DNA from 2 places in the Lysobacter capsici genome. Region 2 is predicted to be linked to the other one. Evidence: predicted binding sites of a transcription regulator. Region 2 holds the regulator's gene; the other holds the start of a gene.
What was found. Region 2 encodes sigma-54, which starts transcription at its own class of promoters, with help from an activator protein. Its sites were predicted from a motif close to TGGCACGNGCNTTGC; they were not measured.
Positions count from the first base shown of each region.

Region 1: the regulator sigma-54 is predicted to act here: its motif matches at 1,566-1,580, upstream of glnA (type I glutamate--ammonia ligase).

Region 1 is NZ_CP076103.1:213,576-221,058, forward strand. Features, by position in the region: gene KME82_RS00870 (DUF2750 domain-containing protein) at 6-521, opposite strand; gene KME82_RS00875 (undecaprenyl-diphosphate phosphatase) at 559-1,365, opposite strand; gene glnA (type I glutamate--ammonia ligase) at 1,658-3,067, shown strand; gene KME82_RS00885 (TorF family putative porin) at 3,627-4,481, shown strand; gene KME82_RS00890 (P-II family nitrogen regulator) at 4,528-4,866, shown strand; gene KME82_RS00895 (ammonium transporter) at 4,904-6,274, shown strand; gene KME82_RS00900 (2OG-Fe(II) oxygenase) at 6,453-7,483, opposite strand, start outside.
Region 2 is NZ_CP076103.1:1,509,355-1,516,837, forward strand. Features, by position in the region: gene KME82_RS06110 (IS1595 family transposase) at 1-39, shown strand, start outside; gene KME82_RS06115 (PTS sugar transporter subunit IIA) at 149-613, opposite strand; gene hpf (ribosome hibernation-promoting factor, HPF/YfiA family) at 666-992, opposite strand; gene KME82_RS06125 (RNA polymerase factor sigma-54) at 1,421-2,857, opposite strand; gene lptB (LPS export ABC transporter ATP-binding protein) at 2,949-3,668, opposite strand; gene lptA (lipopolysaccharide transport periplasmic protein LptA) at 3,668-4,195, opposite strand; gene lptC (LPS export ABC transporter periplasmic protein LptC) at 4,176-4,739, opposite strand; gene KME82_RS06145 (KdsC family phosphatase) at 4,736-5,284, opposite strand; gene KME82_RS06150 (KpsF/GutQ family sugar-phosphate isomerase) at 5,393-6,406, opposite strand; gene KME82_RS06155 (BolA family protein) at 6,642-6,881, shown strand; gene murA (UDP-N-acetylglucosamine 1-carboxyvinyltransferase) at 6,995-7,483, shown strand, end outside.

The DNA.
Region 1 (7,483 bases), 1.3 Mb from region 2:
GCAGGTCACGACTCGCGCGGCTTGGCGAATTTCTCGGCCAGTTCGCGCTTTGCGCGTTCCAGGTCCAGGCCCGTTTCGGCCGCGGCATCCTCCGCGCTGTCTTCGCCGTCGAGCTCGCCCTCATCGGCCAGCACATCGTCCAGATGCGCGAGCAACTGCACGACATCGACCACCGCGCTTTGCATGCGCTCGTTCGGAAACACGCCCACCACCACGCCGGCCTCGATCATCGACGCGGCGGCGCGCTCGCGCCATACGCTCAACTCGCGTTCGGCCGGCGCGTAGGCCTGCAACTGCGGCGCGCGCACGAGCGAGGCGCGCGCGGTCGCCGCCGAAGGCCAGGCCGGCAACAGCTCCTGGCCGTCTTCGTCGAACAAGGTCAGCACGAATTCGCCCGACACCGCGACCCAGAACTTGCCGGTGCGCGCGACCGACTCCAGGAACGCGGCGTAGCGCTCGGCGCCGGACAACTGCACGTAGTCGAGCAACTGCTGTTCGGCGAGGCGGTCTTGTTCGTTCATCGATGCGATTCCGATGCGGGGATCAAAGGCGCCGCGCTCAGCTGCCCGAGGGCATCAGCAGCAACAGGGCCGCGCCGAACGCGACGCGGTAGACCGCGAACGCGGTGAAGCGATGGCTCTGGATATACCGCAACAGCCACTTCACCGCGATGAAGGCGGTCACCGCCGAGGCGACGAAGGCCACCGCCAGCGCGTTCCAGTCTTCATTGGCCGCGGCCGGCGTGCCGATCACGTGCATCAGCTCGTAGCCGCTGGCCGCGAACATGGTCGGGATGCCGACCAGGAACGCGAACTCGGTCGCCGCCGCGCGGCTGGTGGTGCCGGCGAGCAGGGCGATGAAAATCGTCGCGGCCGAACGCGAGGTGCCCGGGAACACCCCGGCCACGACCTGGGCGATGCCGACCAGCGCCGCCACGGTCCAGGTGATCTCGCTGCGCTCGCCCAGGGCGGCGGCGCGCTTGGCGGCGAAATGCTCGGCCGCGACCATCCACACGCCGCCCAGCACCAGCGCCCAGGCGATCGGGGTGACGTGATCGGGCAAGGTGAAACCGGCCTTCTTGACCGCGATGCCGAGCACCGCGGTCAGGCCGAAGGCCAGGCCGAGCTTGAGCAGGTAGTCGAGGTTGTCGCGCTGGGTGAAACCGGTCGCCAGTCCCCACAGCCGCTTCCAGTAGATCACCACCACCGCCAGGATCGCGCCGGCCTGGATCGAGATGTTGAACAGGTCCGAGCGGTGGCCGAGCCAGTGCTGGGCGATCAGCAGGTGGCCGGTGCTGGAGATCGGCAGGAATTCGGTGATGCCTTCGATGATGCCCAGAAGCAGGGCGGCTAGCAGGTCGGTCATTGGGGGAGGCGGGAATCGGGAATGGGGAGTCGGGAATCGGCGTAGTCGCGGGCGACTTCGCGGGGCGGGTCAGGATAGCCGAAAGATGGATCGCACTAAATTGGTGCCAATCAAGTGGGAAGTGATCCAAAAAGGTGCAATGCTGCGACGCGGGATAAACAAATCACTTTTTTATCAGTTAGTTAGGAATAAATAAAAGTTGGCACGCCGCTTGCTTATACCCAATGCAGGCGGCACCAACGCCCTCGCGTTGCACGATTCCCCCTTCCCGACTCCCAATACCGGAACAACCATGTCCCTCGAACACGTCGAAAAGCTCGTCAAGGACCACAAGGTCGAATTCATCGATCTGCGTTTCACCGACATGCGTGGCGTCCAGCACCACGTGACCTTCCCCAAGTCGATCGTCGAGCCGGCGCTGTTCGAAGACGGCAAGATGTTCGACGGCTCCTCGATCAGCGGCTGGAAGGGCATCAACGAGTCGGACATGATCCTGCTGCCCGACGCCTCGACCGCGTTCCTGGACCCGTTCACCGCCGATCCGACGATCGTGCTGACCTGCGACATCCTCGACCCGGCCACCATGCAGGCCTACACGCGCGATCCGCGCGGCGTCGCCAAGCGCGCCGAGGCCTACCTGAAGTCCAGCGGCATCGCCGAACAGGCGTTCTTCGGTCCGGAACCGGAATTCTTCATCTTCGACTCGGTGCGTTACGCCAATGAGATGGGCCACACCTTCTTCCATATCGATTCGGAAGAAGCCGCGTGGAACTCGGGCAAGGAATACGAAGGCGGCAACAGCGGCTACCGTCCCGGCGTGAAGGGCGGCTATTTCCCGGTCGCCCCGCTCGACTCGCTGCACGACATCCGCGCCGAGATGTGCAAGACGCTGGAGCAGGTCGGCATCGAAGTCGAAGTGCATCACCACGAAGTCGCCAACGCCGGCCAGTGCGAGATCGGCACCAAGTTCAACTCGCTGGTCGCCAAGGCCGACGAACTGCTGACGATGAAGTACGTCATCAAGAACGTCGCCCACCGCAACGGCAAGACCGCGACCTTCATGCCCAAGCCGATCGTCGGCGACAACGGCAGCGGCATGCACGTGCACCAGTCGCTGGCCAAGGCTGGCGTCAACCTGTTCTCCGGCGACGGCTACGGCGGTCTGTCGCAGATGGCGCTGTGGTACATCGGCGGCGTGTTCAAGCACGCGCGCGCGATCAACGCGTTCACCAACTCGGGCACCAACAGCTACAAGCGTCTGGTCCCGGGCTTCGAAGCGCCGGTGATGCTGGCCTATTCGGCGCGCAACCGTTCGGCGAGCTGCCGCATTCCGTACGTGGCCAACCCGAAGGCGCGCCGCATCGAAATGCGCTTCCCCGATCCGATCCAGTCGGGTTACCTGACCTTCGCCGCGCTGATGATGGCCGGCCTGGACGGCATCAAGAACCAGATCGACCCGGGCGCGCCGAGCGACAAGGACCTGTACGACCTGCCGCCGGAAGAGGAGAAGGGCATTCCGACCGTCTGCCATTCACTCGACCAGGCGCTGGAAGCCTTGGACAAGGATCGCGAGTTCCTCAAGGCCGGCGGCGTGTTCACCGACGACTTCATCGACGGCTACATCGCGCTGAAGATGCAGGAAGTGACCAAGTTCCGCGCTGCGACGCACCCGCTTGAGTACCAGATGTACTACGCAGTCTGATCGCATGAATCACTTCGCCTTCCCGCCACCCGCCTGCCGTCCCGATCGCCCGCGCCGCTTCGATGCGGCGCGGCGGGACGCCACGCGGCGGCGCGAGACGGCGATGCGCGACATGCGATGAACCAGCACACGGCCCGGGGCTAACGCTCCGGGCCGTGTCGCTTCCAGGGACGAAAACTTCCACCACGGGCGACGCCACGCGCCCACCGCGCACGACGACGCGCTTCGGCCGCCGTCGCGGGATCGTGTTTGCCTGAAAAACCCGCGACACGAAACGCAAAGCACTTCGGCAAGGCAAGCAAGACGACAAAAACGAGACACGTCCCAAGCACCCGCGCGAACCAGGAACACGACCCAAGCCACTGAGAGCCCAAGCCGTTCCCGCGCGCACGACCACCGCATCGACCACCACGCACACGCAGGAGGACACATCCAAGACGCAGGCGCGGACCGCAGAGTCCGACCGCGCGTCCAGCTCCGGTTCGAGCCAGGCACGAATCGCAGCGCAACATCGCAGCAATGACCGGGGAGGGGCCACCGCTTATGAGGAGCCTGCGTCATGTCGTCTCATCTCAAGACTGAATACGCTTATGCCGTCGCCAAGGCGACCACGGGCGTCAATGCCGAATCCGTCGGCGCGAATCCCGCTGGCCTGACCGTCATCGGATTCAAGGCCGCGCTCGTTGCCGCGCTCGCGCTGTCCGCCATCGCGGCCGGCAACGCGCAAGCCGGCACCACCGGTTCGATCAGCCTGACTTCGGACTACCTCTTCCGCGGGGTCTCGCAGACCAACCAAGAGCTTGCTCTGCAAGGCGGTATCGAATATGCGCACGACAGCGGTTTCTACGTCGGCGCCTGGGGAAGCAACATCAGCTGGCTGTCCGACACGGTCGTCGTCGGCGACGACATCTCCAGCAGCCTGGAACTCGACGGCTATCTGGGCTATCGCGGCAAGGCCGGCGAGATCTTCTCCTACGACGTCGGCGTGCTGACCTACTACTACCCCGGCGATTACCCCGGCGGCTTCAACAGCCCCAACACCACCGAGATCTACCTGGGCGGCACGCTTGCGCCCAGCGACACGGTGTCGGTTGGACTCAAGTACTCGTATTCGGTCACCGACTTGTTCGGCTATGCCGATTCCGACGGCAGCGGCTACCTCGACGCGAACCTCAACTGGACTTTCCAGCCGACCTGGACGCTCAACCTGCACGGCGGCAAGCAGTGGATCGAGCACAACAAGGCTTTTGAATACACCGACTGGAAGCTCGGGGTGACCAAGAGCTTCGAAAACGGCGTGTCGATCGCGGCGGCGTACAGCAGCACCGACGCCGAAGAAGCCCTGTACACCAACGCCCACAACAACTTCCTGGCCGACGACGCCTTCACCTTGACGGTGAGCAAGGCGTTCTGACCGCGCCCGCACCGCATCCACCCATCACGAACCACGGAGCTGCGAGATGAAACTGATCATTGCGATCATCCGCCCGTTCAAGCTCGACGAGGTGCGCGAGGCGCTGACCGAAGTCGGCGTCTCGGGCATCACCGTCACCGAAGTCAAAGGCTTCGGCCGCCAGAAGGGCCACACCGAGCTGTACCGCGGCGCCGAATACGTCGTCGATTTCCTGCCCAAGCTGAAGATCGAATGCGCCGTGCCCGACAGCCTGCTCGACGCGGCGCTGGAAGCGATCCAGAACGCCGCGCGCACCGGCAAGGTCGGCGACGGAAAGATCATCGTCCTGCCGGTCGAGAACACGGTGCGCATCCGCACCGGCGAACTCGACGACGACGCCCTTTGACTCCACGCCTGCGAGAGACGACATGAAATACGAAACGATGCTCGACCCCCGCTCGCGCGAGCGGGCGTTGCGAACCCTGGCCTGGAGCGCGTTGCCGCTCGCCGCGTTGCTGGCGCTGAGCCCGGCGCACGCGCAGGACGCCGCGGCCGCCGCCGAAGCGGCCAAGCCCGTCGTCGACAAAGGCGACGTGGCCTGGATGCTGACCTCGACCCTGCTGGTGCTGCTGATGACGGTACCCGGCCTGGCCTTGTTCTACGGCGGGCTGGTGCGTTCCAAGAACGTGCTGTCGGTGCTGATGCAGGTGCTGGCGGTGTTCTCGCTGCTGGTGTTGCTGTGGGTGGTCTACGGTTATTCGCTGGCGTTCAACGGCGGCAATGCCTTCATCGGCAATCTCGACAAGCTGTTCCTCAAGGGCGTCAACAAGGAATCGCTGGCGGCGACGTTCACCGCCGGCGTGTCGCTGCCCGAATACGTGTTCATCGCCTTCCAGTCGACCTTCGCCGGGATCACCGGGGCGCTGATCGTCGGCGCCTTCGCCGAACGCATCAAGTTCTCGGCGGTGCTGCTGTTCTCGGCGCTGTGGTTCACCTTCGCCTACCTGCCGATCGCGCACATGGTCTGGTACGGGCCGGACGGTTTCCTGTTCGCCAAGGGCGCGATCGATTTCGCCGGCGGCACGGTGGTGCATATCAACGCCGGTGTCGCCGGCCTGGTCGGCGCGTACTTCGTCGGCAAGCGCGTGGGTTACGGGCGCGAGGCGATCAAGCCGCACAACGTCACCTTCACCATGATCGGCGCGTCGCTGCTGTGGGTGGGCTGGTTCGGCTTCAATGCCGGCTCCAACCTGGAAGCGACCGCGGGCGCGGCGCTGGCCTTCCTCAACACCTTGCTGGCGACGGCCGCCGCGGCGTTGGCGTGGAGCCTGGTCGAGAAGGTGATCAAGGGCAAGCCGTCGATGCTCGGCGGCGCGTCGGGCGTGGTCGCCGGATTGGTCGCGATCACCCCGGCCTGCGGCACGGTCGGTCCGTTCGGCGCGATCGCGATCGGCGCGATCGCCGGCGCGGTGTGCGTGTGGGGCGTGCATGGCCTCAAGCGTCTGCTGCGCGCGGACGATGCGCTCGACGTGTTCGGCGTGCATGGCCTGGGCGGCATCATCGGCGCGCTGCTGACCGGCGTGTTCAGTTCGCCGTCGCTGGGCGGCTTCGGCCTGGGCGCGGGCAACGACACCATCGCCGCGCAGGTCGGCGTGCAGGCGCTCGGTATCGGCATCACCGTGGTCTGGTCCGGCGTGGTGTCGGTGATCGCGTTCGCGCTGGTGAAGCTGGTGGTCGGCCTGCGCGTGCCGGAAGAAGCCGAGCGCGAAGGCCTGGACATCACCACGCATGGCGAGACGGCGTACGAAAGCTGATCGTCGCCACACGCGTCACGCCTGCCGCTTCAAAGCCCCTCTCCCGCGTGCGGGAGAGGGGTTGGGGTGAGGGAATGCATGAAATGAGGAAGGCGTAACACGGTCGTGGACCCTCACCCTACCCTCTCCCGCAAGCGGGAGAGGGCTCATCGACGCGCCGCCTCAGCGACGTGGATACTCAATCCATCGCATCGAACCGCAACTCGCCGTCGTAGCCGCAACTGAGCAGCCGCCCATCGGCAAGTTCGATCGCATCGGTGGCGAAGTTCGCATGCCGGCGTTCGGCGATCACTCCGCCGCGTTCGAGCGACCACAGCCGCACACGCCCGTCCTCGCCGCAGCTGACCAACCGACCGTCGTCCAGCCAGCGGACCCGGCGCACCGCCGCGTCGTGCGCCTGCCAATCGCGGACCGCGACGAAGCGACCGCCGTGCAGTTCGAGCAGCCGAACCCGCCCGGCGATGTCGCCGATCGCGACGCAATGCGTCGCGAGTGATCCGCGCGACGGCGGATTGACTCGTGCATCCACACTGCGCAGCGGCGTCGCTCCGCTCCACACATCCAGACAGCTCTGCGACCGCGCATCCCACAACCGCAGTTCGCCGTCTTCCGAAGTGCTGACCAGACGCCCCGCATCGAGTCCGCACAACGACCACACCCAACCGCGATGACCGCGCAAGTCGCCGACATGCTCACCGTCCCGCGACCACAACGCGATGCGCGCATCGGCGCCGCCGCTGGCCAGCCACCCGTCGTCGAGCCGCAGCAGCGACAGCACCGCCGCATCGTGCGCGGCGACTTCGCCGACGCACTCGCCGCGGCGCAGATCCCACCAGCGCAGGCTGCGATCGCGCGATACCGAGGCCAAGCGATCGCGGCCGACTTCGCACACGCCCAGCACCGACTGCCGATGATCGAGCAGTCGCGCCTGCAGCGCGCCCTCGGGCGACCATACCCGGATCGCCGCATCGCGCCCGCTGCTGACGATGCGCCCGTCGCGCAGGCGCGCCAGGCTCCACACATAACCGTCGTGGCCCGGTGAGAACGCGGCCGGTGCCGCAACCGGCGCCGGCCGCTCGCGCCGGTACAACAGATCGCTGCGCAGGATGTGCTTGACCCCACGCGTGACCGCTTCGCCGGCATGCCACAGCGCATGATCGAACACGATCAGCAGGCCGGCGCGCGGCCGCACTCGCGCGACGACCGGCG
Region 2 (7,483 bases):
CAGCAGCTCAACACGCTGCGGGACTGGGTTGGGCTATAACCCTTATCTAGGACAGCCCCAAAGCGAATCCCCCTTGGCCCCCTTTTACAAAGGGGGGGTCGACAGGTGGGGACGAGGCGATCTTGTCGAGCGTTGAGCTGCCTGCAACTCAAGCCGCGCTGCGCCGGCAATAATCGAGCAACCGATAACTCAACTCGGCCAAGTCCGGCGCGGCGCGCAGTCGGTCGCGGAACGCCTCGTCGGCGAAGCGTTCGGCCAGTTCGGCCAGCAGTTGCAGATGCTGCTGCACGTGATGCTCGGGCACCGCCATCGCCAGCACCAGGTCCACCGGCTGGCCGTCGGTCGCGCCGAAGTCCACCGGTTGCGCGAGCCGCAAAAAGGCCGCACGGCTGTGTTCGAACAGCGGCGTGCGGCCGTGTGGGATGGCCACGCCATGGCCTATCGCGGTACTGGCCAGTGTTTCGCGTTCCTGCAAGCCTTGGCTGAGCGCGGCGGTCATCCGTGGATGGCCTTCGCAAAGCAGATGCGCGGCGGTATCAAGCACTGCATTGCGATCGCCGGGGTGTTCCAGGATGACAACGCGCTGTGCGCTCAACAATTCGTAAAGCGGCATGGCGGTGTGCTTGAGTGGCTGGCGGAAAGCGGGCGCGGAAGGACGGGAAGGGTCAGCCGAATTCGCCGCTGCGGGCGAGGCTTTCGCCGCGATGGTGATCGACCTGCTTGCTCTTGTGCTTCATCAATGCGCGGTCGAGCTTGTCGGCGAGCAGATCGATGGCGGCGTACATGTCGATGGTGGCGGCGTCGCAGTGCAGGGTGCGTCCGGCGATCAGGACGGTGGCTTCGGCTCGATGGTCGGGCTTGTCGAGGCTGAGCTGGATTCGCACGTCGAAGGGTTGGTCGTAGTGGCGTTGCAGACGGGCCAGCTTGGTTTCAACGTAATCACGCAGCGGAGCGGTGACTTCAATCTGCTGGCCGTGGGTTTCGATACGCATCGGGGACCTCCTTCACGTCGCGGGTGAATGCAGAAACGTGTTCCGACCGGTCTTGCCGGACCGAAACGGAACCGGGTGACGCCCTGACCGCGAATAACCGACCAGGGAGTCCAGCATCGCATGCTGAGCCTGCGGCGCAAGGGGCTGGGTTAGGCCTTTGGTCTTATCCCGGGCGGAAATGCTTGATCGGCCAAGTATTTCCACGAGATGTAAAAGTTTCGCAATGGCTCAAGTCGGCAAGGCCGGAGGTTTGCGCGGGGCCGGTGAGATCGGGTGAGTGAGCGCTGCAGCCCTTGGCGGATAAAGATTGCGCAGTTTTTCGCCGCACGCGCGACAACGGCCAAGCGCGAAAGACGCAAGGCCCGCTCGGCGGGATATCCCGATGGGTTGGCGTTAGGGATGCGCGAAAACGGTCGCGCGCGGTGGCCTCAGGCCATGCGCACGCGATCTTGCGAGGACGGAATGCTCATCGCTTCGCGGTACTTGGCGACGGTGCGGCGCGCGACCGGCACGCCGGTGGCCTTCAAGGTTTCGGCCAGGCGCGCGTCGGACAGCGGCTTGCGCGGATTCTCCGCTTCGATCAGGCGCCGGATCATCGCCTGGATCGCGGTGCTGGACGCTTCGCCGCCGGACCCGGTGTCGATGCCCGAGGCGAAGAACGCGCGCAGCGGCATGGTGCCGCGCGGGGTGCGCGCGTACTTGCGCGCGATCGCGCGCGAGACCGTGGATTCGTGCAGGCCGACTTCGTTGGCGACTTCGCGCAAGGTCAGCGGCCGCAATGCGCTGTCGCCGAATTCAAGGAACGCGGCCTGTTGCTTGAGCAGGCAGCGCGCCACTTTCAGCAAGGTATCGCCGCGCGCTTCCAGGCTTTTGAGCAGCCAGCGCGCTTCCTGCAGATGGCCGCGCAGGTAACTCGCGTCGGACGCGCTGGCGTGGCGGATCATGCCTTCGTAGCCGCGATGGATCGAAATGCGCGGACGCATCGCATCCGACAAGGCGACCCGCCACAGGCCCTGCTGACGCCAGATCACCACGTCGGGCGTGACGTAGGTGTCGGTGGAAATCGCGCCCATCTGCGCGCCCGGACGCGGGTCGAGCGAGCGCAGCAACTGCACCGCGGTGTCGACCTGGGCGGTGTCGAGCTTGAGTTCGTTGGCCAGCCCGGCCACGCCGACGCGCGGCAGGCGCTCGAGCGGGCCGCTGGCGATCTGCGCGGCCAGCGCCTTGCCCGGCGTGTCGTCGGGCAAGGTGCCCAGTTGCAGGTTGAGGCATTCGCCGAGCGAACGCGCGGCCACGCCGACCGGATCGAAGCGCTGCACCTGATGCAACACGGTGGCGACTTCGTCTTCGCCGACACTGAGCTCCGGCGCGAGCGAGGCGGCGATCGCGTCGAGCGGTTCGCGCAGGTAACCGTCGTCGTCGATCGCCTCGATCAGCGCCACGCCGATGCTGCGGTCGCGCTGCGACAGCGGGCTCAGGTGCAATTGCCACAGCAGGTGATCGAGCAGGGTCTCGGCGTCGGCGACCTGTTCGGCCGCGGGCGAGTCTTCGTCGTGATCGGACGGGCCGACCCGTTCGTACCAGGTCTCGCCGTCGTCCAGGGTCCACTCGGGTTCGGCGACCGGCGCCTCGGTGCTGCTGCCGGCCTCGCTGCCGCCGCCTTCCTCGCCGCTGGGCACGACCACGCGCGGCTCGTCCTCGGCCGCGGACGGCTCGGTCCAGTCGAGCAGCGGGTTGCTTTCCACGGCGGTGGCGAGCTCGGCCTCCAGTTCCACGGCCGACAATTGCAACAGGCGGATCGCCTGCCGCAATTGCGGCGTCATCACCAGCTGTTGTCCGAGTGAGGCTTGGAGGCGGGGCTTCATCATCGATTGCAGACGCGACCTGAATAGGCGACCTGAGACGGCGGCCGAGTCGCGCGTCGCGGGCGTCGTTACGCGCCCGGCAACCAACAGGTTACAAGCGGAACGTTTCGCCCAGGTAGACGCGACGGACATCGGGATTGGCCAGCAGCGCGTCCGGAGCCCCCTGCGCGAGCACGCCGCCGTCGTTCAGGATATACGCACGATCGCAAATGCCCAAGGTTTCGCGCACGTTGTGGTCGGTGATGAGGACACCGATCCCACGATTCTTGAGGTGGCGCACGATTCGCTGGATCTCGCCGACCGAAATGGGGTCGACACCGGCGAAGGGTTCGTCCAGCAGCATCAGGCGCGGGCGTGCAGCCAAAGCGCGCGCGATTTCCACACGACGGCGTTCGCCGCCGGACAGGCTGGCGCCGAGCTGGTCGGCGACATGGGTCACCTGCAGTTCGTCCATCAGGCTGCCCAGTTCGCGTTCGATGCCGGCGCGGTCGAGGTCGTCGCGCAGTTCCAGCACCAAGCGCAGGTTGTCGGCGACGCTGAGCTTGCGGAACACGGAGGGTTCCTGCGGCAGATAACCCACGCCGTACTTGGCGCGCGCGTACATCGGCTCGGCGGTGATGTCCTTGCCGTCGAGCACGATCGAGCCGGCATCGGCCGGCACCAGGCCGACGATCATGTAGAAGCAGGTGGTCTTGCCGGCGCCGTTGGGGCCGAGCAGGCCGACCACTTCGCCGGCGTCGAGGGTCAGGCCGAAGTCGCGCACGACTTCGCGCTGGCGGTAGGCCTTGCGCAGGCCTTGAGCGACCAGCATCAGCCGCCTCCCTTGGCCGGCGCGGCGGTCTTGCTCTTGGGCTGCAGGCGCATGTTGACGCGGCCGCCGGTGCCGCCGCTCTCGATCTGGCCGGTCTTGGAGTTGTAGACGATGCGTTCGCTCTTGATCGTGTCGCCGGCTTTGTCGACGAAGGCATTGCCGGTCAGGATGATGATCTCCTTGGGCATGTCGTAGTCGACCTTGTTGGCGCGACCGGCGAACGGCGAACCGTCGTCGAGCTGTTGCTTGATGGTGACCTGCGAGCCGGTCATGGTCACGTAGGTGACCTCGCCGTTGCTGCGCTTGAGGTCGGCCTTGGCGGCGTTGATGACCAGGGTGCCCTGGACGATCTTGACGTTGCCGGTCATCACGCACGGCGCGGTGTCGTTGCTGACCGAGCAGTTGCTGCTGTCGGCATCGATGTCGGTGGGCTGATTGCGATCCGAGGAGCGCGCGAGCGCGGCCGCCGGCGCCAGTGCTACGGCGACCAGGCACAGCGCCAGCAAATTAGCGAGCTTTCGCTTCATAGCGGACCTTGACGTTGGGAATGATGACGTTCTTGGTTTCGAGATCGGCCTGCAATCCCGAGCCGTTCATTATAATGCCCGGCTGGATCATCTTGACCGGAACGGCCGAGGTGGCCTTGTTCGCGTCGGGGAACACGTTCAGTTCCTCGCTGGTGATGTTGATCGGCTTGCCTTCGGCGTTGGTGCTGTCGGCATGGACCTGGCCGCGCAGGCGCACTTCGTCGGCCTCGGCGCTGACCCAGCCGCGCTGCGACTTGACTTCCCACGGCCCGCCGTTGGCGCCGGGCTTGGCCGGGATCAGGAACACCGGCGTGGTGATGTCCATGGTCTTGACGTTGGGGTCGCGGGTCAGCTTCGGCGCGCGCAGGGTGAACGATTCCTTGCCCAGCTTGTCGAGCACGACCACTTCGAAATCGTTGAGCACGTAGTCCGGGCGCGCGCTGGCCGGGCCGGAGACTGGTTTTTCGCGTTGCGACCACAGCGCCCAGCCGCTGAGCGCGGCGGCGGCGAGCAGGATCAGGGTGAGCATGCCGCGCCAGCTCATCCCAGCGCTCCGGCCAGGGCGTCTTCGGCGTGACCTTGCGCGGCCAGCAGCAGATCGCACAGTTCGCGCGCCGCGCCTTCACCGCCGCGCGCCACCGTGCGCCAGTGGACCCGCTCGCGCACCCACGCATGCGCGTTGGCCGGCGCGACCGCCAGGCCGACGTGCGGCAGGATCCGCAGGTCGGCGAGGTCGTCGCCCATGAAGGCGACCTGTTCCAGCGTGAGCCCCAGGCTTTCGGCGATCAGCTTGACGCAGACCAGCTTGTCCTTGACGTCGCCGTGCGAGGTCGCGCCGAGTTCGGCGGCGCGGTGGGCGGCGATGGCGCCGCCGCGCGCGGTCACGAAATGCACGGCGATGCCGACCTTGCGCAGCAGCGCCAGGCCCTGGCCGTCCTGGACGTGGAAGCTCTTGTATTCGCGTCCGGTGCTGTCGAAGGTCAGCCGCCCGTCGGTCAAGGTGCCGTCGACGTCGAAGCAGGCCAGCCGGATGCGCTGCGCGCGTTCGCGGATGGCGGCGGGGTAGTCGTTTAGGTGGCTGTAGGGCACTGGGTTCGGGAATAGGGAATGGGGAGTAGGGAATCGGAGAGCGTTTGCCGGCGAGCGGAGAGATCGCGAGGAACCGCTGTCCGATTCCCGATTCCCCAATCCCGGCCCTTAAACCACTCTGGCCCGCAACAAGTCGTGAATGTTCAGGGCACCGACCACGCGGCGTTCAGTGTCCACGACCAGCAGGCCGCTGATCTTGTGCGTTTCCATGATCTGCGCCGCTTCGGCGGCGAGCGCGTCGGCGCCGATGGTCTTGGGCGAGCGGGTCATGACCTCATTGATGCGGGTCGTGCGCAGGTCCACGCCGGGGTCGTCGAGGGTGCGGCGCAAGTCGCCGTCGGTGTACAGGCCGATCAGGCGCCGCGCATCGTCGACCACCGCGGTCATGCCCAGGCGCTTGCGGCTCATCTCGACCAGGGCCTCGCTGACGCTGGCGTCGGCGCCGACCGTCGGCACCTCGTCGCCGGCGTGCATGACGTCGGTGATGTGCAGCAGCAGGCGCCGGCCGAGCGCGCCGGCGGGGTGCGAACGGGCGAAGTCGTCGGCGGTGAAGCCGCGTGCCTCGAGCAGCGCGACCGCGATCGCGTCGCCCATCGCCAGCGAGGCGGTGGTGCTGGAGGTCGGCGCGAGCGCCAGCGGGCAGGCTTCGGCCGGGACGCTGACGTCGAGATGGACGTCGGATTCGCGGCCCAGGGTCGACTGCGGCCGCCCGGTCATGCCGATCACCGCATTGCCCTGGCGCTTGAGCACCGGCAGCAGCATCAGCACTTCGTCGCTCTCGCCCGAGTAGGACAGGGCCAGGACCACGTCGGTGTCGGTGATCATGCCCAGGTCGCCGTGGCCGGCTTCGCCCGGGTGGACGTAGAACGAGGGCGTGCCCGTCGAGGCCAGGGTCGCGGCGATCTTGCGCGCGATGTGGCCCGACTTGCCCATTCCGGTGCAGACCACGCGGCCTTTGGCACGCAGAATCAGCTTGCAGGCAGCAGTGAAATCACCGTCGATGCGCGCGGCGACCGCGGCCAGGGCCTGCCCCTCGATCTCGAACACGCGCCGGCCGCTGACGGCCAGGCCGGCCTCGGTGGCGCCGCTGGGATCGAGCAGGGACGGTGCGGGACTGATCATAGAAATCGCCGTTTCGAAGGTCGCCATTTCGGACCGGAGGGCTTTCCGCTAGGCTAATCCGTCAATTCTAAGCGGTTCGCCCGTCCAGCGCCGTGCCCCACGGCAGATCCGCGCCGGACCGGGGCATCGCCCATTCAGCCGGCTTCCGTCCCGTCCAGCGCGTCTGTGCCGGCCGGCTCGCCGCTCCGCCCACCGTCCGGCCCCGCCGGTACGTCAGTACAAAGGCTCCCGATACGTGAACGCCGAAACCATCCGCACCCTGATCGAAAACGGCCTGCCCGGCGCGCAAGCGCGGGTCCAGGGCGACGACGGCGTCCATTTCGAGGCCACGGTCGTGGCCGAAGCCTTCCGCGGCAAGCTGCCGCTGGCCCGCCACCGCCTGGTCTACGCGACCCTGGGCGAGCGCATGGGCGGCGAGATTCATGCTTTGGCGTTGAAGACGTTGACGCCGGAAGAAGCCGGGAATCGGGAATAGGGAATCGGGAATCGGCTTCGTCGCTTCTCCGACTTCACCGCGACCTCATTCAACCTGATCGATCCGCTTTTACCATTCCCGATTCTCCATTCCCCATTCCCGGCTCCCAAACAATGCAAAAAATCGTGGTCGAAGGCGGCCAGCCGCTCAACGGCGAAGTCCAGATTTCCGGTGCCAAGAACGCCGTCCTGCCGATTCTGTGCGCGACCTTGCTGGCCGACGCGCCGGTGACGATCCGCAACGTGCCGCGCCTGCACGACGTGCTGACCACGGCCAAGCTGCTGGGCGAACTCGGCGCCGGCGTGACCAGCGAGGGCGCGACGATCACGGTCGATCCGACCACGGTCAACAGCCATGTCGCCCCGTACGAACTGGTCAAGACCATGCGCGCCTCGGTGCTGGTGCTCGGCCCGTTGCTGGCCAAGTACGGCCAGGCCGAAGTGTCGCTGCCCGGCGGCTGCGCGATCGGTTCGCGTCCGGTCGACCAGCACATCAAGGGCCTGCAGGCGCTCGGCGCCGAGATCTCGGTCGAGAACGGCTACATCAAGGCTCATCGCAACGGCCGCCTGAAGGGCGCGCGCTTCGTCTTCGACGTGGTGAGC